2 regions of the Phenylobacterium sp. LjRoot219 genome follow, and region 1 is predicted to be linked to the other one. Evidence: riboswitches for the same ligand, from Rfam matches in the RefSeq annotation. Region 1 holds a riboswitch; the other holds the start of a gene.
The links. Region 1 has a riboswitch for cobalamin ahead of ACSQ14_RS18235 (TonB-dependent receptor). Riboswitches for the same ligand answer to the same signal wherever they lie in the genome.
Positions count from the first base shown of each region.

Region 1 (9,896 bases):
GGCCTGCCTGGTCGCCGCGCCCGAGGGGCTATCGAACTTCCACGGGCATCACCCGGACGTGCGGGTCTGGGTGGCGGCGATTGACCAGCGGTTGAACGAGCATGGCTACATCCTCCCTGGCCTGGGGGACGCCGGCGACCGCATGTACGGCACGAAGTAGTGCCCCTGGCGTTCTCCGGACCGGAGATCGCGCCAGACGCAAAACCCCGGACACCCGCCGACAAGTCCTTCGGAAGCGGACTTATGAAATGTCAGCGCTGTAGATACCGGTCGTCTGAGACGCTTGGAGCAGCTAAGGCTCACATCTCAGATTTCACAAGGAAGCCCGTATGACCGAAGAAGAGAACAACGTGATCGGGATGGCGACTGACATCGTGTCCGCCTACGTCGCCAACAACAGCGTCTCGGCCAATGACCTGCCGAACCTCATCAGACAGGTTCACGACGCCCTGAAGGGTGTGAGCACGGGTGTTTCCGAAGCTCCCGCCGCGCCCCAGGCGCCGGCGGTGTCGGTGCGGAAGTCGATCAGCCCTGACTTCCTGATCTGCCTCGAGGACGGTCGGAAGTTCAAATCCCTGAAGCGTCACCTTCGGACCAAGTACGACATGAGCCCCGAGGATTACCGGGCGAAGTGGGGCCTGCCGAAAGACTACCCGATGGTCGCCCCCAACTACGCCGCCTCGCGGTCGGCGCTGGCGAAGAGCATGGGCCTTGGCCAAGGCGGCAGAGCGCCCGCAAAGGCAGTGGCGGCGGCGAAAGCCCCCACGGTTCGCAAGCCCCGCGCGAAGTAGCCTGATCATCAAGCCGCCCCGCCCGCGATGGCGGGGCGGCTTCCCGCGGTCTCCAAGCGGTCGCGGCGCGCCGCCGCCGTACTGAACCGGGCCTGCGCGCCGTTGCAGCGAGTTGCTGGCTAGAAGCGATAGGTCATGCCGAGGCGAACGGTGCGCGGCTCGACGACGCGGCTCATCCGCCCTTCGACAGGCTCCGGATCGAAGGCCGTAATGTAGGATTCGTAGAAGTAGGCGATGTCCTTGTCGCGGCTGTTGAACACGTTCAAGAGCTCGCCGTAGACCTCGAAATCCGCGAATTTCCTCGCGCCGCGCATGTTGACGACGGTGCTGCCCTGGTCGCGGACGGAGTTGTCCTCGACCAACGGCGACGGACCCAGGTGGCGCAGGCGGATGGCGCCCTCCCACGTGTCTGAGACCGCCGAGACGCCGAGTGACGCGGAGTTCTCGAAGGCGTTGGGAATGTGGTCGCCGTTGTCGTAGCGCGCGTGGCTGCGGGTGTAGGCGCCGTCGATGGCCAGCCAGGACAGCGGTCGCCAGAAGCCGACGAGCTCGTAGCCGTGGCGCTTGCTCGCCCCCGTCGGTTCAACGGCGTTGGAGTCGCCGACGAAGCGCAGCTCGCTGCCGATGTTCAGCCACCAGTAGGCCGTCGTGAGCGTGAACCTGCCGGCCTGGAACCTGGCGCCGAGTTCCTTGCCGGTCCCTCTCACGAGGATCGGCACCGCCGGCGTCTGAAAGGCGCCGCGGACGTCGTTCGAGTGGAAGCCCCGGCCCCAGTCGGCGTAGAGCTCGATGCTGTCGTTGACGGCGTAGGCGACGTCGAGCTTCGGCGACAGGATGCTGTCATGCGCCCTGCCCGTACCGAGCCCGGCGGCCGCCGCGTCGATGGCGCCGACGTCGGCGTGGTAGTAGTCGCCGCGCAGGCCGCCGGTCACACGCAGGCCCTCGATGGGCCGCCAGGTGAGTTCGCCGAACGCCGCGGCCGACAGCTCCTTGACTGCATAGAGCCCCAAGGAGGCGACGACGGCCCGATCCGCGGTCTGATAGAGGCCCACCTTGTCGATGTCGTCGTACCGGTTCTCGGTCCCCGCCCGGAAGGCGAACTGCGGCGAGAGATCCCAGGTCTTTTCGGCCTTGAGCCCGAAGATCCAGCGCCGGTCGAACTGGTGGATCTGCGCGCTCGAACCGTCGGCGTTGGCGTAGGTCGGGTTCGAGAACATGTTCCAGTCGTAGGACTGGGCGTAGACGTTGCCCTTCCAGCCCTCGCCGCTCAGCCGCGCATTGGCGATGAAGCGGGTCGTCTCGCCCGTCGCGGTCGGATCCGGCGAGCAGAACACGTCGGCGCAGACCGGCGAGCCGATGATCCGCTCGGGGATCTGCTCGGTCGGCCGCCAGGTCCCGCGGTAGGCTTGGCCGCTAAGCTCGAGCAGGCCGGCCGGGGTGTCGCGCTCGTACTTGGCGAAGGCCGCGCAGTGGCGCAGGCGCTCCGCCTCCTGCCACGGCCCATCATAGATCTTGCCCTCCCCGACGAGCGTGAGGCTGCCGCCGGCGACATCGGCCAGCGTCCCGCCCGCGGCCAGGCGCGCATAGGCGTAGGAGCCTGCCTCGACCGCCACCCAGGGTCGGGCGAAGGAGTCGACCGTGGTCATGTACGCGGCGCCGGCCAAGGCGAAGTCGCCGCCATCGGCCCGGTAGGGGCCTTTGCGGAAGTCCTCGCGGACGATGACCTCGGGGATCAGACCATTGAGATCCAGATAGCCCTGCCCGTGGCCGTGCGTGCGGAGGTTCATCTGCACGTCGTCGATGTAGGTGGTGAAATCGGTCCCGTGGTCGAGGTTGAAGCCACGCAGGAAGTATTGGTTGGCCTTGCCTGAACCCGAGTGCTGGGCGGCGATCAGCCCAGGCACCGCCTCCAGCAGTTCCGCCGTCCGGAGCAGCGGGCGCACCAGCAGATCAGAGCCGGCGATGGTCCCTTCGCTGGCGGCGTGGGCGACGCCGATCTTCGACTCCCCGCGCCCGAACACGACGACTTCGGCGACCGCGGCGTCGGCGCTCGCCGTGGCTACCGCCCCGTCTTTAGTAGCGGCCGAGGCGGGCGAGGCTGCGAACCCGAGCGGGACGAGACAGATTGCGGCCAGCATGGACCGCTTGGTGAGGTGGGGCATGAAAAGCCCTCCGCGAAGCGCCGATGCGACACAGGCAAGAGCTTCCGTGGCGAGACCCCGCGCACGGTCGACGGCCGGGCGGGCGGACGCCCCCGCGCCGGCCCGGACCGCACGATACGGCTCTCACCGCTCGTTCGTCGCTCAGACGGAGTTCCGTGCCTGACCACCCCCTGGGTCGGGCAAGAGCGACCCGCGCTAGCCGGTCTCCTGGCTCACGGGTCATCGCGTGACATGCGCCTTCCCAGGATCGAGATCCCAGTGGCTGCAGCCCGGAAAAACCGGACCACGTGCATGCCGCACTCGCCACTTACAGTTGCAGGGACAGCCTCGGATTCGGCGCCGCCAGTGGCGGCATCCTCACCGTGTTCCCGTTCAGCCCTCTCGGGCGCCAGCGCGAAATCTTCTCGATCCCTTTGAGGGCACCGAGACGGCCCCGCCTACGGGAAGCTCTACTGTAAGGCAATAGGCCTGGGCGTTCCGGCCGCCCGCAGCACGCGTTCGGCCAAGGCGCCGAAGGCGACGCCCAGGACGATCCACAGCACCGCCTGGGTGCCAAGGGCGGCGAGGCGGAAGTTCCACAGGACGATCGCCGGAAATCCCGCCGGCACCTCGTTGATCGCCGGCATCAGCCGCATCAGGCCGGCGGCGAACAGCAGATAGGCGCCGCCGCCCGCCAGCAGGCCGTTGAAAGCCCCGCGCCGTCGCCCGATCCAACCGCCCAGTTGGGTCGCCATCGCCAGCCCGGCGAGCGAAAGGGCGATCATCAGGAAGTAGGCGCCGGTGCGGAACGCGACCGTCTCATGCAGGCCGACGCCCGGCGGCGTCGGCGGATACTTCAGCACCGGCGTGAGGCTGACGGCGACGAAGGCCGCCAGCGCCAACAGCAAGGCGAAGGCCCGCGGGCCGATCTTGGCGAGGCGGCCGTAGGTCAGGGCGAAGACGATGGCGAAGATCCCGCCGACGGCGGCGCCGTAGAGCGCCAGCGCGGTCAGCAGGCCGAAGCTCTTCTGCACCGTCCGGCTGACCAGCTCAGCCTCTTGGCCCGCACCCATGCTCATGGCGTGAGCGTGGGCCCCGGCCTCCTCAAAACTGATGGCGAGATCCACCTGCGGCTCGCCGAAGGCGCGAGCGAACAGAACGGCCAGGATGGCGGCCAGGAGCCCGGCCAGCATCCCGCGAACCAGAAGGTCGCGTGTCATGGAAGACGCCCTGCCTCAGTGGCAGGGGAAGCCCAGCAGGTGGCGGCCGTCGTGGACGAACTCGTGGATGTACATGCCGTCGAACAGCGCCAGCGCGCCCTGCTCGGTGCTGACGAAATAGAGGAAGATCATCGCCAGCAGCATGCCGAAGACCGCCCAGGGCGCGATGTCGCCCAGCGGGATCGCCTGGGTCTCGCCGGCCGGAATGAAAACGTCGTCGGGGAAGAGGGCCGTAGCCGTCATAAGCGCTCCTTCCGGGATTTCGCGTCCCGTCGTGAAAAACCGATCCGAGGAAGGTCTGACTCTCGACACCGCCGGGGCGGCGTCGATTACAGTGGCGCGACCGTGCCGGGCTCTCACCGGCTTCTTCCTCGATCTGCAGCTTCGCACTAAGCCCGATACAGCTGGGCCGTCAACGACAACGGAGGCCGGCCTGGCCACGACCCTGATCCTCTTGTGCCATGCGGCGACGGCTGCGATGCGGCTCGGCGCGTTTCCGGCGCGGGACGACGACCTCGACGCGGGCGGCCTCAAGGGCCCGACGGTCGCGCCGCCGAGAGCCGCGGCCTGGCTGACGAGCCCGGCCCGCGCCGCCCGGCGAACCGCCGCGGTCCTGGCCGTCGAGGCCCAGGTCGACGAGGCGTTGCGCGACATCGACCACGCAGCCTGGGCCGGCCGCAGCTTCGCCGAGATCCAGGCGAGCGACCCCGCGGGCCTTACCGCCTGGATCCGCGACCCTGCCGCCGGGACTCCGGGCGGCGAGCGTCTCGACGACGTGCGCCAGCGACTCGCGCCCTGGCTGGCGGCCCGCGCGCAGGGCTCTTCGCCCCTCGTCGCCATCACCCATCCGATGGTGATCCGCGCGGCGATCGCCACGGCGCTCGACCTGCCGGCGCCCGCCACCTTGCGGATCGACATTGCGCCGCTCTCGGCGGTGACCTTGTCGTTCAACGGCGTCTGGCGGCTGCAGGCGATCCGCCCCGACAAGCGCGACCCGGGCTGAGCGCGCCGCCGTCAGGCGATTGGCCTGCCGGCAAGCGGATGTTCCGAGCTTCGGCCAAGGGTGGGAACGGACACTGGCGCTGCGGCGCCTTGCCGATCCACTGATCGAGGCCGCAGGCCTCGATCACCTGGGGCTGCATTTTGGCAAGCGCCCGGAAAAGTTGTAGTCAAGCTGACGGTTAGCGGATCCCGATTCTTCTGGTGAAACGGCTTCGGGTCAGTGAAAGCTCAGCATGACTAGCATTGTCTCGGTCACCTCAGGCGCCGCCAACGGCAGTTACAGGGCCGGCGACACGGTGGCATTGAGCGTTCAGTTCAGCACTGCCGTAGACGTCGACACCACGGGCGGCACACCGACACTGTCGCTGGACAGCGGCGGGACCGCCACCTACGCCTCCGGAAGCGGCGGCTCGACCCTGACCTTCTCCTACACGGTGGGGGCCGGCCAAACGAGCGCCGACCTGGATTACGCCTCGACCTTGGCCCTGAGCCTGAACGGGGCCGCGATCACCCAAAGCGGAACCGCGACCAGCGCCGTCCTCACCCTGCCGTCGCCGGGTACGGCCGGCTCGCTGGGCGCCAACACGAACATTGTCATCGACACCACGGCGCCTTCAAACACCCCCGCCTCAGCGGCCTTTTCGGCAGATACCGGGACCTCCGCCACCGACTTCATCACCGCCAACGCGCTGCAGACCATCAGCGGCAGCCTGGCAAGTCCTCTGGCGGCGGGGGAAGCGGTTGAGGTCTCGACCGACAATGGCGCAACCTGGCTGACGGTCGTCGCCGCAGGGAGCGCCTGGGCCTCCCCCGTCCCCATCACCCTCACCAGCAGCGACACGCTGCAAGTGCGGGTTGTCGATGCGGCCGGCAATGCGGGCGACCCCTTCGCCCAGGCCTACGTGCTCGACACCACGGCGCCCACGAACACCTCCGCCTCAGCGGCCTTCTCAGCCGATACCGGGGCCTCCGCCTCCGACTTCATCACAACGACCGCCGCGCAGACCATCAGCGGCAGCCTGGCAAGCAATCTGGCGGCGGGGGACGCGGTTGAGGTCTCGACCGACAACGGCGCGTCCTGGCACACGGCCACCGCCACGTCGGGTGACGTCACCTGGTCGTACAACGCCACCCTCACAGGCAGCGATACCCTGAAAGTGCGGGTCGTCGATGCGGCTGGCAACATGGGTGCGGCCTCCGCCCAGGCCTACGTGCTCGACACCACGGCGCCGACAACCACCGTCGCCTCAGTTGCCTTTTCCGCAGACACCGGGGCCTCCGCCTCCGACTTCATCACGAGGACCGCCGCGCAGACCATCAGCGGCACCCTGTCCGCTTCTCTAACGGCGGGCGAAGGGGTCCAGGTCTCGACCGACAACGGCGGGACCTGGCACACGGTAGCCACCGCGCCGGGTGACACCAGCTGGTCCTACGCCACCACCATCACCCAGAACGACACGCTGAACGTCCGGGTCGTCGACACGGCTGGCAATTCGGGCGCCATCTCCGCCCAGGCCTACGAGCTCGACATGCTCGCGCCATCCGGCGCCAGCAGCATCGGCCTGTCCGCCGACACAGGCGCCTCCGCCGGCGACTTCATCACCAACACGTCTGCGCAGACTATCAGCGGCGTGCTGGCCGGCCCCCTGGCGGCAGGCGACCACGCGGAGATTTCCACCGACAACGGGGTCACCTGGGACACAGTCGCCCCGGTGGGAAACGCCTTCTCCTATGCCGCCACGCTGACCGGCAGCGACGTCCTGAAGTTTCGGGTCACCGACCTCGCCGGCAACGAAAGCGTCCTCTCGCAGTCGTATGTGATCAACACGGCGGCGCCCGCCGCACCCGCCACGCCGGACCTGAGCGCGGCGTCTGACACCGGGGCGTCGAGCACCGATAATCTTACCAGCGACGTGACGCCGGTCTTTACCGGCACGAGCGAGGCGAATGCCGCCGTTTCGCTGTTCGACACCGATGGGACAACCGTGCTGGGAACCACGACCGCTGACGGGTCGGGGAACTGGTCGATCACGTCGAGCGCCCTGGCCTACGGCCAACACACCGTCTCGGTTGCGGCGACGGATCTGGCGGGAAATACCTCGGCCCCGAGCGCGGGCCTGGAAGTCACCATCCAGGCCGCCTCGCCTCCGGTCACGCCGCCGCCATCGGTGGTTACCGTCGTTAAGCCGACCGGCTCCCTACTGACCGGCGACGCCACCAACAACGTCATCAACTGGAGCGGCGCCGGCGCTGACACGATCGTGGGCGGAGCCGGCGACGACAGGGTGAGCGGCGGACCGAACAACGACGTCTTGCAGGGCAATACCGGGAGCGACCGCATCTTCTCGGGCATAGGCGCAGACGTAGTGCGCGGCGGTCAGGGGAATGATTTCGTCAATGGCAACCAGGGCAACGACCAGCTTTTCGGCGACCTTGGCAATGACAGCGTCGCCGGTGGCCAGGGCGACGATTTCGTCCGGGGCAACCAGGGCGACGATGTGCTCCTGGGCGACCTCGGCGAGGATGTCGTTTTGGGCGGCCAGGGCAATGACGTCATCTTCGGCGGCGACGGGGCCGACCACCTTTCCGGCGACCTGGGCGATGACGCCCTGACCGGAGGCGCGGGCGCGGACACCTTCAATTTCATCGGCGGGGCGGGCCGCGACGTCATCACGGACTTCAGCCACGCGGAGGGCGATCACATCCTGCTGTCGATAACCCAGGCGGCGGATTTCCAGGTCCTTTCCAGCAAGATGGCCATGGTCGGCGCGAACACGGTGATTACTCTGGACGGCCAGACGATCGTGCTCACCGGGGTGCCGATGAGCAGCCTCACCTCCGGCGACTTCCTGTTCTCTTAGGCTGCAGGAGCAGACCAGCTCGACGTCGGAGAAGGGTCGTTCGCGCCAGTTCGGAGCGGCCCCCCGAAGTCAGGCCGCGAGCCGCCGCTCGGTTGCCTGCCGGGCGTGGGTCAGGGCGGCCGCCGTCCGGATCAGCAAGGGGCCGCCGCAGTAGAGCAGTTCGACGGGGAAGATGACGCGATGCATCCGCGGCTCCAGCGCGGCCAGCGCCGGATGCGCCAGGATGCGCTCGCCCCCGCCCGCGACGCCGACCCGCGCTTCACCCAGCAGGAGGATTTTCGGCGGGTCGGCGAGCAGCCGCTCCAGGGGGACCTTCGCCCATTTCTTTACGCCGTAGCGCGCGGCGACATTCTCGAGGCCGCAGCGCTCCATCATCTCCCCGATCAGGGTTTTCTCGCCGGCGACCAGGCCGCCGCGCTGATAGATCAGCGCCGGAACCGGCGGCGCGCCGGCCGACGGGGCGGCCGCGGCCAAGGCCGCCTCGATCCGGGCGACGAGCGCTTCGGCGCGGGGCTGGCGACCGACCAGCCGGCCGATCTCCCGGATCTGGGCGATGCTGCTGGAGACGCTGTCCGGAACCGGGAATTCCTCGACCCGGTACCCCAGCCCCTTCAACGTGGTTCGGGCGGCCAGCGCCGAGCGCTTGCTGGCGAGCACCAGGTCGGGCTGCAGGCCGACCACTTCCTCGGCGGTCTCATAGGTCACCGGCAGGGTGCGGGCGATCTCCCAGGCCGGCGAATTGAGCGGGTCGCGCGAGCGATAGGTGATCGCCGCGATCTGCCCGCGGTCAGCCACGTGCATCAGGACGGTGTCGAGGCATTGGCCGAGCGAGACCACCCGGCGTGGGGCGACGCCGGCGGCTGCCGGGCCCGCCAGGCCGAGCCCGAACAGGGCGGCGGACGCCGTCCGGCGACTGATCGCGGCGGTCATCTCACTCGCCGACGATCTGGCCGGCCGGCGGAACCCGGACGATGAAGTGGCCCTTCACGCCCTCGGGCCAGCGCCGATAGGGCACGACGCCCTCCTCGCTCTGCAGGTATTCCGCCATGTAGTCGACGAGGGCCTGGGCGGCGTCGGCGGTTGGCTCGAAGCGGCCGAGCACATAGCCGATCTTCCCCGGCGAGCGGACATGCACGGAGCAGTGCTGGCTGCAGTTGAACAGGCAGGGCATCGCCTCGATCGCCATGCCCGCCACCCGCGCGTCGCCCTCCGCCGCCGCGCGCACGGCGGCCGCCAGCAGTGCGCCGCCGCGCACGCCGTCGACGTCCTCCCGCGCCTCGGCCGAGAACCGGCAGGTGCTGCAGACCACCAGGCTGGGGCCGTCCGCGGCGGGCTTGAGCAGGCTCAAAACTCGACCCCGGCCTGGGCCTTCACGCCGCTGCGGAAGGGATGCTTCAGCAGGGTCATCTCGGTGGCGAGGTCCGCCAGCTCGATCAGCGCCGGCGGCGCGTTGCGGCCGGTGACCACCACATGCTTGCCCTCCGGCTTGGCGCGCAGCACCTCCAGCACCTCGTCCAGCGGCAGGTAGTCGTAGCGCAGGACGATGTTCAGCTCGTCGCAGACCACCATGTCCCAATCGGGATCGAGTATGCGGGCCTTGCAGGCCTCCCAGGCCTCGCGGGCGACGGCGATGTCGCGGGCGCGGTCCTGGGTGTCCCAGGTGAAGCCCTCGCCCATCGGCCGGAACTCCACCTGCTCCGGAAAGGCGTCGAACACCACCTTCTCGCCGGTCTGCAGCGCGCCTTTGACGAACTGGATGACGCTGACCCGACGGCCGTGGCCGACCATCCGGCAGACCATGCCGAGCGCGGCGGTCGTCTTGCCCTTGCCGGAGCCGGTGTGAACGATCAGCAGGCCCTTTTCGTCCTGCCGCTCGGCCAT
Region 1 covers NZ_CAXUQI020000002.1:28,677-38,572, forward strand. Annotated here, with positions in the region: gene upp (uracil phosphoribosyltransferase) at 1-160, shown strand, start outside; gene ACSQ14_RS18230 (MucR family transcriptional regulator) at 330-791, shown strand; gene ACSQ14_RS18235 (TonB-dependent receptor) at 911-2,953, opposite strand; cobalamin riboswitch at 3,134-3,361, opposite strand; gene ACSQ14_RS18240 (CbtA family protein) at 3,403-4,152, opposite strand; gene ACSQ14_RS18245 (CbtB domain-containing protein) at 4,168-4,395, opposite strand; gene ACSQ14_RS18250 (histidine phosphatase family protein) at 4,631-5,155, shown strand; gene ACSQ14_RS18255 (beta strand repeat-containing protein) at 5,388-8,015, shown strand; gene ACSQ14_RS18260 (ABC transporter substrate-binding protein) at 8,085-8,945, opposite strand; gene ACSQ14_RS18265 (DUF1636 domain-containing protein) at 8,947-9,363, opposite strand; gene cobO (cob(I)yrinic acid a,c-diamide adenosyltransferase) at 9,360-9,896, opposite strand, start outside.

Region 2 (9,896 bases), on a different contig from region 1:
CGTCGGCCAGCAACCATTCCGGTTCGCCGGCCAGGGCGCGGGCGATCAGCACCCGGGCCCGTTCGCCGCCGGACAGGGTGTCGACCTTGCGGCCGGCGAAGGCGGTGACGCCGGTCGCCTGCATCGCCTGGGCGACCGCGGCGCGGTCGGCCGGCGAGCGACCGCTGCTGCGGTGCGGCGTGCGGCCCAGCGTGACCAGCGCGTCGACGTCGATCGGCCAGGCGATCTCCGGCGTCTGTGGCAGGAAGCCGATGCGCCGGGCGCGGGCGGCGGGGCCGAGCCCCAGCACGTCGATGTCGCCCAGCCGGACGCGGCCGGCGTCCGGGCGGCGCAGGCCGGCCAGGCAGGCCAGCAGCGTCGACTTGCCGGCGCCGTTGGGGCCGACGACGCAGGTGACCCGGGCGGGCTGGAAGGCGGCGTCGAGGCCCTCGAACACGGAGCGGCCACCGAGCCGGACGGCGAGGCCTGAAGCGGCGAGGATCTGGCTCATGTGATGCGCCTGCGCATGCGGATCAGGAGGGCGAGGAAGAACGGGCCGCCAAGGACAGCCATGGCGGCGCCCAGGCGGATCTCGACCGCCGCAGGCGTCAGCCGCACCAGGATGTCGGCCGCCAGCAAGAGCACTGCGCCGGCGATCGCGCTGGGGACGATCAGCGCTCCAGGCCGCGAGCCGCACCACGGCCGCATCAGGTGCGGGGTGATCAGGCCGACAAAACCGATGACCCCGGTGACCGCGACGCTGGCCCCGACGGCCAGGGCGACGCCGGCCGCCAGCCGCAGCCGCACGGCGCCGAGGTCGACGCCGAGCGCCCGAGCGCCGACCTCGCCGAGAGTCAGCGCGTCCAACGCCCGCCGGGTGCTGAGCAGCAGGACGAGGCCGAGGGCTACGAACGGCGTGGCGAGCTTGAGCTCCTCGAAGCTGCGGTCGGCGACCGCGCCCATCAGCCAGCTGACGATCTCGTCCACCGCCCAGGGCGTGGGGGCGAGGTTGACCGCCAGGGTCGTCGCCGCCGTCGCCATGGTCTGGATGACGATGCCGGCCAGGACGAAGGTGACGACGGTCGAGCTCGAGCCGGCCAGGGCCAGCAGGCAGGCCAGCCCAAGGGTCGCGCCGATCATCGCCCCGGCCGGCAGCAGCCAAGGCGAGGCCGCGGTCAGGCCGAAATAGAGCACGATCACCGCGCCCAGGCCGGCGGCCGACGAAATGCCGAGCACGCCTGGGTCGGCGAGCGGGTTGCGGGTGTAGCCCTGCAGGGCCGCGCCCGACGCCCCGAGCGCGGCGCCGACCAGCAGCGCCAGCAGGGTGCGCGGCAGGCGCAGCTCGAAGATGACGGTCCAGCGCGGGTCCTGGCCCCAGGCGGTCCAGGCGTCGAGCGGGATCCACACCCGCCCGGCGCTGAGCGACAGGGCGAACAGCAGCGTTAGGAGCAGGGCGAGGCCGGCGCTGATCAGGACGGTGGGCGGACGACGGACGATGGACTCGCTCATGCGACCAGTCTCCGGGCCTTGGCGAGCCGCTCGGCGGCCTCGACCAGGTTGGGGCCGCCGCAGAACATCAGGTGCTGCGGGAAGCTGACGATCTGAACCCGGCCTTTCAGCCGTTCGAGCGCCGGGTGACGCATCACCCGTTCGCCCCAGGTCGGCGCGCCCGGCAGGGCCTCGCCGCTCAGCAGGATGTCCGGCGGGTCGGCGACGACCACGTCGAGCGAGAGGTCCGTGGTGCGCTTGGCGCCGTAGTCGAGCGCCGCGTTGCGAAAGCCGGTTCGACGCAGCAATTCGTCCATCAGGGTGTCGGGGCCTGAGGAGAACCCGTTCCGCTGGAATACCAGGGCCCGCACCGGCCGGGCGCCGGGCGCCGGCGCGGCCGCGGTCAGCGCCGCCTCGATGCGGGCGATCTCGCGGCGACCGAGTCCGGGCTGGCCGGCCAGATCGGCGACGCGGCGCACCTGGGCGAGGCTGTCGGGGACATTGTCGGGCGTCGAGAACACCTCGACCTTCACGCCGAGCCGCTTGAGCGCATTGCGCGTCGCCAGCGACGAATGGCGGCTCGCCAGCACGAGGTCCGGCGACAGCGCGATCACCTCTTCGGCGCTCTCGTAGGTGAAGGGGAACTGGCGGGCCAGGTCGCCGATGCTGGAGTTGCCCGGTTCGCGCGAATAGTGGCTGAGCGCGGCGATCTGCCGAGGCGCGGCGACCGCCAGCAGAATGGCGTCCAGACAGGGGTTGAGTGAGACGATGCGGCGGGCGGGAGTCGCGGCGGCGCCGGCGAGGCCCAGCGCCGCGGCGCCGACCACGGCTGCGCGACGGGTGGGCTGCATCAGAGGTCTCCCGAAAGGGCTGCGGCGAGGCGGGCCCAGTCCGCGGGGCGGCCGGGAAGTCCGAAACGGAGAAGCTGCGAGTCGTCGAACGGCCGGCAGAGAATGCCGGCGCGGGCGAGCCGCAGGAAGGTCGCGCGTGCGTCCGGAGCCCGGACCAGACGGAACAGCGAAGTTCCGCCCACCGGGGTGAGCCCGGCGCGGACCAGCAGCCGGTCGAGCCGGGCGGCGTCCCGGCCCAGTCTGCGGCGCGTGCGCTCGGCCCAGGCCGTGTCCGGGTAGGCCGCCTGGCCGGCGGCCAGGGCGTCGGCGCTGAGCGGCCAGTCGCCGAGCCGGGCGCGGAGCCCGGCGGTCACCCTGTCGTCGGCGACGACGAAGCCCAGCCGCAGCCCCGCCAGGCCGTAGAACTTGCCGAACGAGCGCAGCACGATCAGCCGGCCGTCGCCGGCCCGCGCGGCGACGCTGAGCTGCGGATCGGTCTCGACGAAAGCCTCGTCGACGATGGTCCAACGGCGGCTGGCGGAGGCGACGAGCTCGTCGCTGGCCACCGTGCGGCCGTCAGGATTGTTCGGATTGACCACCACCCAGGCGTCGGCGCGCTGCGGCTGGTCGAGGATCTCCGCGCCGGCCGCGCGCCAGGCCTCGGCGTGACCACCATAGGTGTCGGCGGCGACGGCCACCCGGCGGACGCCCAGCACGTCCGGCAGCAAGCGGATCGCCGCCTCGCTGCCGGGGACCGCGGTGACCCTCTCGGCGGGTGCGTCAAAGGCCCGGGCGGCGGCGGCCTCAAGCGCTAGGAGCGCCTCGGGGTCCGGCAGCCGCGCCCGGGCCGCCTGGCTCGCCGCCGGGGCCGGGTAGGGACGGGGGTTGATCCCGGTCGACAGGTCGAGCCAGGGCTGCGGCGCGGCCGGAAAGGCCGCGCGCGCCGCCGCGAGACGGCCGCCATGCCGGCTGAACGCCTCCAGCGCGGCGGCCGCGTCCATCAGAACTTCGCCCGCACGCCGGCGTAGGCGGCGCGACCGAGCTGACCATAGTTGCGGATGGTCTCGTAGGACTGGTCGAACAGGTTCTCGACGCGGCCGTAGACCTCGACCTGCTCGTTGACCGGATAGGAGGCCCGCACATCCCACAGGACGTAGCCCTTCAGCACGTTGCGGTTGGCGGCGTCGTCGAACCGGTCACCGGCGTACTGGACCGCGACCGCGGTCTGCAACGCGTTCGGCCAGTCGTAGCTCACCTCGACATTTCCGACCCGGGCCGGACGGCGCGGCAGCCGCTTGTCGAAGTTGCGGCTCGTCTCCGCGTCGTTGCGCGCATCGACCCAGGTGTAGTTGACCGATAGCGCCAGGGCGTCGGTCAGCTGGGCGTCGGCGTCGAGCTCCACGCCCTTGGCCTTGGTGCGTGCGGTGTTGGCGTAGAAGCCGAAGCGCGGCACGCCGTTGGCGCCGACGCACAGCGGGTCGCTGGCGGCGGACAGGCAGGTGAAGAAGTCGATCTGGTTCTTGGTCTTGCGCTCGAAGTAGGCGGCGGAGACGACGATCCGGCCGTCCATCATCCGGTGCTCCACCCCGGCGTCCCAGCTGTGCGAGGATTCCGGATCCAGCGTCGGGTTCCCGTACTCGCTGCCCAGCTGATAGAGGCTCGGCGCCTTGAAGGCCTGACCCCAGCTGGCCCGCAGCACGGTCTTGCCTTCGTTGAGCCGCCAGGCGGCCGAGGCCTGACCCACGGTGTTGCCGCCGAAGTCGCTGTGGTGATCCTGCCGCACGCCGCCGCTGAGCGTCAGGTTGGAGATCACGTCGCCGCGGAGGTTCGCATAGAAGCTGTCGAGCCGGGCGCTGCTGTGCACCGGCGTCGGGTTGGGATCGAAGTCGCTGGGCGACGCGGTCCGCATCTTCGACTTCTCGGTCTCCGCCCCGAAGACCGCGGTCCACACCGGCGTGACCTCGAAGGCGCCCTGGTACTCGAACCGCTCGTTGCGGCCGGAGGCGCGGAACGTGACGTCGGTCACCGCCTGATCCGGGTCGTAGTTCTTACGGATGGTGCTGGTGTAGGCGTAGCCCGCCCGGTTGGTGAACCTTCCGTCCAGCAGGCTGAGGCGTGCGCCGGCGTAGCCGACCAGGTCCTGGGTCGTGCCCAACGCGCGGGTGTCGCCGAAGACGAAGTTCGGCGGCACGAGGCCGTCCATCTCGTTGCGGCCACGCGAGTAGATGGTGCGCAGGTCCAGCGAGAGCTGATCGGTGACGGCGACGTCCGCCTTGGCGCTGGCGCCAATGTTGCGGTAGCCGTCCAGTTCGCGGCCGCCCTTGGCCTCGTCGAAGGTCGAGATGCCGCTGGTGGTCAGGTAGCCCGCCGTCGCGCGCCAGCTGACCCGCTCCGACTTGCCGCCGAGCGCGGCGCGGCCGTAGGCCCAGTCGTTGGAGCCGCCTTCCGCGAGGAGACTCGTTTCGAACGGTTCTGTCGGCACGGCGGTCAGCAGGTTGATGACCCCGCCGATCGCCTGGCTGCCCCACAGCACCGACTGCGGGCCGCGCAGGATCTCGACGCGGGCGATGTCGCCGACCAGCATGTGGCCGAAGTTGAACCCGGCGTCCGTGGTCGAAGGATCGTTCAGCTTGACCCCGTCGATCAGCACGACCGTCTGCCCGGGCTCAGCGCCGCGGATGTAGACGTTGGTCGTCCCGCCGACGCCGCCGTTGCGCGAGAAGCTGACGCCCGGCGTGGTGGCCAGGATCTCGGTCAGCAGCGGCGTCTGCTTTTCCTGCAGCGTTTCGGCGGTGATGACGGTGACCTGCTGACCGACGCGGTCGGCGCGTTCGGCCGTGCGGCCGGCGACGACGACCAGTTCGTCGACCGCCGGAACCTCGGCGGCGGCCTCGGCGTGGACAGCGGCGGGCGCCGCTGCGGCGATGACGCAGAATGCAGTGGAAACAAACAGCTTAGAGTTCAAAGCAAGCCCCTCAGACGAAGGGCCGACGCACGCAGGCTGGGCGCGCCGCAACGCGCCAGTCCCGCGCACGCGCGGCCGGATCAACGTCGCCGAACCGGGGTTTCATCCCGTTCGCCAAGGCCATCCCCGACCTCGCCGAATGACGACCGCTGCGGGCAGGTCTCCTGACTCACGGCTCAATCGCTCGATCCCGCCTTCCCAGGCCTTGCCAGGCCCAGTGGCGCGTGGGATCGCGCTCGCCGCTCACAGTTGCGGGGACAGCCTGGGTCTTTCACCCAGTTCCCTTTTGATCCCTTGCGGGAACCCGTTGCGTGGGCGGCGCTATAGTCGTGCTCTTGGCGCACGTCAAACAAGGGGGCGGATCCCATGGCACTTCGACTGATCATCGGCGGCGCCCGCTCCGGAAAGAGCGCGCACGCCCAGGCGCTGGCCGAGGCCGAGGCCGCGCGCCGCGGCGGCGCGCCGGTGATGATCGCCACCGCCGAGGCGCTCGACGCGGAGATGGCCGAGCGCATCGCCCGTCATCGCGCGGAACGCGGCCCAGCCTGGCGCACGCGCGAGACGCCGCTCGAGGCGGCCGACGCGCTGCGGAGCCTCGCGGCCACCGACTGCGCGGTCGTCGACTGCCTGACGCTGTGGCTGAACAACCTGATGTTCGCCGAGCGCGATCTGGAGGCCGCGACCGAGGCGCTGCTCTGCGCCGCGGCGGAGAGTGCCGGCGAGGTCATCCTGGTGACCAATGAGGTCGGCATGAGCATCGTCCCGGAGAACGCGCTGGCCCGCCGGTTCCGCGACGAGGCCGGGCGGATGAACCGGCGGGCGGCTGAACGCGCCGACGAGGTGGTGGTGATGTTCGCCGGAATCCCGCTGCGGCTGAAGTAATCTCATCAGCAGGTCATCCCCGCGAAAGCGGGGACCCAGGTTTTTTGCGTTCTAGGGCAGCGGTCGAACAAGAACGCCTGGATCCCCGCTTTCGCGGGGAAGAGCGGAGGAGGGGGGAGCTTGGCTTACTCGGCCCCTCTCCCCGCGGCGTAGACCACGTGCCGGCGCAGCGGGTAGTCGGGGGCCAGCAGCGGATGGTCGAAGCCGCGGTCGGGCTGCTTGATCATGCCGATGCGCCGCATCACCGCCTGGGAGCGCAGGTTGCCGGTGGCGGTGATGGCGAGGATCTCGTCGTCCGGCAGATGGGCGAACCCCCAGTCCAGCGCCGCACGGGCGCCTTCCGCCGCCAGCCCCTGGCCCCAGACCGCCGGGGCGAGCCGCCAGCCGGCTTCGATGGCCGGCGCAGGCGGCAGATCGGCGGGCATCCGCCGGATGCCGATCATGCCGACCAGCCGGGCTTCGGCCTTCAGTTCGGCGGCCCAGAACCCGAAGCCGTGCTCGGCGATGTGGGCGTTGATGCGATCGACCAGGGCGTCGCTCGCCGCCCGGTCGATCGGGCCGCCCAGCCAGTCGCTGACCCGCGCGTCGCCGTTGAAGGCGGCGAAGGCGTCGCGGTCGTCTTCGCGGAACGGCCGCAGGACCAGCCGGGCGGTTTCGATCATTGCGCGGGCGTCGGCGCGGCGTGCGCTTCCGGGCCCAGCGCGCGACTGCCCCACAGGGCGTAGAACAGGATGTAGAGCTCGCAGATCACGGTCAGGAAGAAGGACGCCTGCAGGCCGTACTGATCGGCCAGCCAGCCCTGGACGATCACCAGCGCGCCGCCGGCGATGGCCATGATCAGCAGCCCCGAGCCCTCTTCGGTGAGCGGCCCCAGGCCGCGGATGCCGAGCGTGAAGATGGTCGGGAACATGATCGAGTGGAACAGGCCGACCGAGATCAGCGCCCACATGGCGGTCGAGCCGGTGGCGGTGGCCGCGACCAGCATGACGGCCGCGGCGCCGATGGCGGCGGCGGCGAGCACCTTCTCCGCCGGGATGCGGCGCATGACGAAGCTGCCGACGAAGCGGCCGACCATCATCCCGCCCCACAGCAGGAACAGGTAGCGCGAGGCCTGTTCGTGGGTGAGGTTGCCGATCTCCGGGGCGGAGACGAAGTTGATGAACAGGTTGCTGACCCCGATCTCGGCGATCAGGTAGATGAAGATCGCCGGGATCCCCAGCACCAGGTTCCGGTGGCGCCAGAGCGACATGTGCTTGCGCTCCTCGGCCGCCGCCCGCCGGGCGCCGGCGCTGAGGGTCGGCAGCTTGAAGCGGGCGATGACGACCGCCAGCACCACCAGCACGATGGCGACGATCAGATAGGGCAGTTGCACCGACTGCGCGTCGGCGAGGCGCTGCTCCATTGTGAGGGTGGCGCCCTGGGTGGTGCCCGAGACGCTGCGGCCGAGGATCAGGTAGCCGCCGAAGAGGGGCGCGAACATTGTGCCCATCGAGTTGAACGCCTGGACCAGGTTCAACCGCGCCGGGGCCGATTCCGGCGGGCCGATCACCGCCACGTAAGGGTTGGCCGCCACCTGCAGCAGGGTGATGCCGCTGGCGATGACGAAGAGGGCGGTGAGCACGACTCCGTAGGAGGGGATGCGCGCAGCCGGGATCATCAGCAGCGCGCCGAGCGCCATAATGCTCAGGCCGGCGACCAGCGCCTTCCTGTAGCCGACCCGTTCGATCAGCCAGGCCGAGGGCATCGAGGCGACGAAGTAGGCGATGAACCAGACCGATTCGATCAGTGTCGTCTGGGTGTAGTTGAGGTCGAACACGCTGCGCAGGTGCGGCAGCAGCGTGTTGTTGATGACCGTGATGAAGCCCCACATGAAGAAGAGGCTGGCCAGCAGGGTCAGCGCCGGGCGGTAGGCCGCGGGCGAGCCGTCGGCTGTGACGGCGGGGGCGGTCACGCCCGTATCGGAAGTGGCGACAGGGGCGGGCACGTTTCCTCCGCAGATTCATTGATCTTGCTATTGTCTGAGTATATCCGCGATTAGAAGGCGTCAACGCCACCCCCGTCCCGCGTCGCTTAGGAATGCCCATGACCGGTTCTCCCTCGCAGGCCCGCAAGCTGCGGTCGGCCGCCTGGTTCGACAACCCCGATAACGTCGACATGACCGCGCTCTATCTCGAGCGCTATCTGAACTTCGGGATCAGCCTGGAGGAGCTGCGCAGCGGTCGGCCGATCATCGGCATCGCCCAGACCGGCTCGGATCTCAGCCCCTGCAACCGCCACCACCTGGTGCTGGCCGAGCGGGTGCGCGAAGGCATCCGCGAGGCGGGCGGCATCGCCATCGAGTTCCCGGTGCACCCGATCCAGGAGACCGGCAAGCGGCCGACGGCGGGGCTGGACCGCAACCTCGCCTATCTCGGCCTGGTCGAGGTGCTCTACGGCTATCCGCTCGATGCGGTCGTGCTGACCATCGGCTGCGACAAGACCACGCCGGCCTGCCTGATGGCCGCGGCGACGGTGAACATCCCGGCGATCGCCCTGTCGGTCGGGCCGATGCTGAACGGCTGGCACAAGGGCGAGCGCACCGGCTCGGGGACCATCGTCTGGAAGGCGCGCGAGATGCTCGCCTCCGGCGAGATCGACCAGGACGGCTTCATCCGGCTGGTGGCGTCCTCGGCGCCGTCCACCGGCTACTGCAACACCATGGGCACCGCGACCACCATGAACAGCCTGGCCGAGGCGCTGGGCATGTCGCTGCCAGGCTCGGCGGCGATCCCTGCGCCCTACCGCGACCGGCAGGAGGTCGCCTATCACACCGGCAAGCGCATCGTGGACATGGTCGGCGAGGACCTGAAGCCGTCCGACATCATGACCCGCGAGGCCTTCCTCAACGCCATCGTCGTCAACTCGGCGATCGGCGGCTCGACCAATGCGCCGATCCACCTGGCGGCGATCGCCCGGCACCTCGGTGTCCAGCTCGACATCCAGGACTGGCAGGACGTCGGCCACAAGGTGCCGCTGCTGGTGAACCTGCAGCCGGCCGGCGAGTACCTCGGCGAGGACTACTACCGCGCCGGCGGCGTGCCGGCGGTGGTGAACCAGCTGATGTCCAAGGGGCTGATCCGCGAAGGCGCGATGACCGTCAACGGCCGGACCTTCGGCGACAACTGCCGCAACGCGACGATCGAGGACGAGAAGGTCATCCGGCCGTTCGACCAGCCGCTGCGCGAGGACGCCGGCTTCCTCGTGCTGTCGGGCAATCTGTTCGACGCCGCGGTGATGAAGACCAGCGTGATCTCCGAGGAGTTCCGCGCCCGCTATCTCAGCAATCCGGACGATCCGGAGGCCTTCGAAGGCCCGGTGGTCGTCTTCGACGGCCCGGAGGACTACCACCGCCGGATCGACGACCCGGCGACCGGCATCACCGCCGAGACCATCCTGATCATGCGCGGGGCCGGGCCGATCGGCTATCCCGGCGCGGCCGAGGTGGTGAACATGCGCCCGCCGGCGCAACTGCTGCTGGACGGCGTCCACGCCCTGCCGTGCCTCGGCGACGGCCGCCAGTCCGGCACCTCCGGCTCGCCTTCGATCCTCAACGCCTCGCCGGAAGCGGCCGCAGGCGGCGGCCTGGCGCTGCTGCGCACCGGCGACCGGGTGCGCATCGACCTGCGGCGCGGGTCGGCCGACGTGCTGCTGCCGGACGCCGAGCTGGCCGCGCGCCGCGAGGCGCTCGCGCAGGCCGGGGGCTACGCCTATCC
Region 2 covers NZ_CAXUQI020000001.1:1,838,775-1,848,670, forward strand. Annotated here, with positions in the region: gene ACSQ14_RS09055 (ABC transporter ATP-binding protein) at 1-490, opposite strand, end outside; gene ACSQ14_RS09060 (FecCD family ABC transporter permease) at 487-1,488, opposite strand; gene ACSQ14_RS09065 (ABC transporter substrate-binding protein) at 1,485-2,318, opposite strand; gene cobD (threonine-phosphate decarboxylase CobD) at 2,318-3,298, opposite strand; gene ACSQ14_RS09075 (TonB-dependent receptor plug domain-containing protein) at 3,298-5,262, opposite strand; cobalamin riboswitch at 5,400-5,585, opposite strand; gene cobU (bifunctional adenosylcobinamide kinase/adenosylcobinamide-phosphate guanylyltransferase) at 5,629-6,144, shown strand; gene ACSQ14_RS09085 (GNAT family N-acetyltransferase) at 6,270-6,806, opposite strand; gene ACSQ14_RS09090 (sugar MFS transporter) at 6,803-8,128, opposite strand; gene ACSQ14_RS09095 (IlvD/Edd family dehydratase) at 8,227-9,896, shown strand, end outside.
Region 2: linked by a shared signal. The riboswitch ahead of ACSQ14_RS09075 (TonB-dependent receptor plug domain-containing protein) and the one ahead of ACSQ14_RS18235 (TonB-dependent receptor) in region 1 are both predicted to bind cobalamin.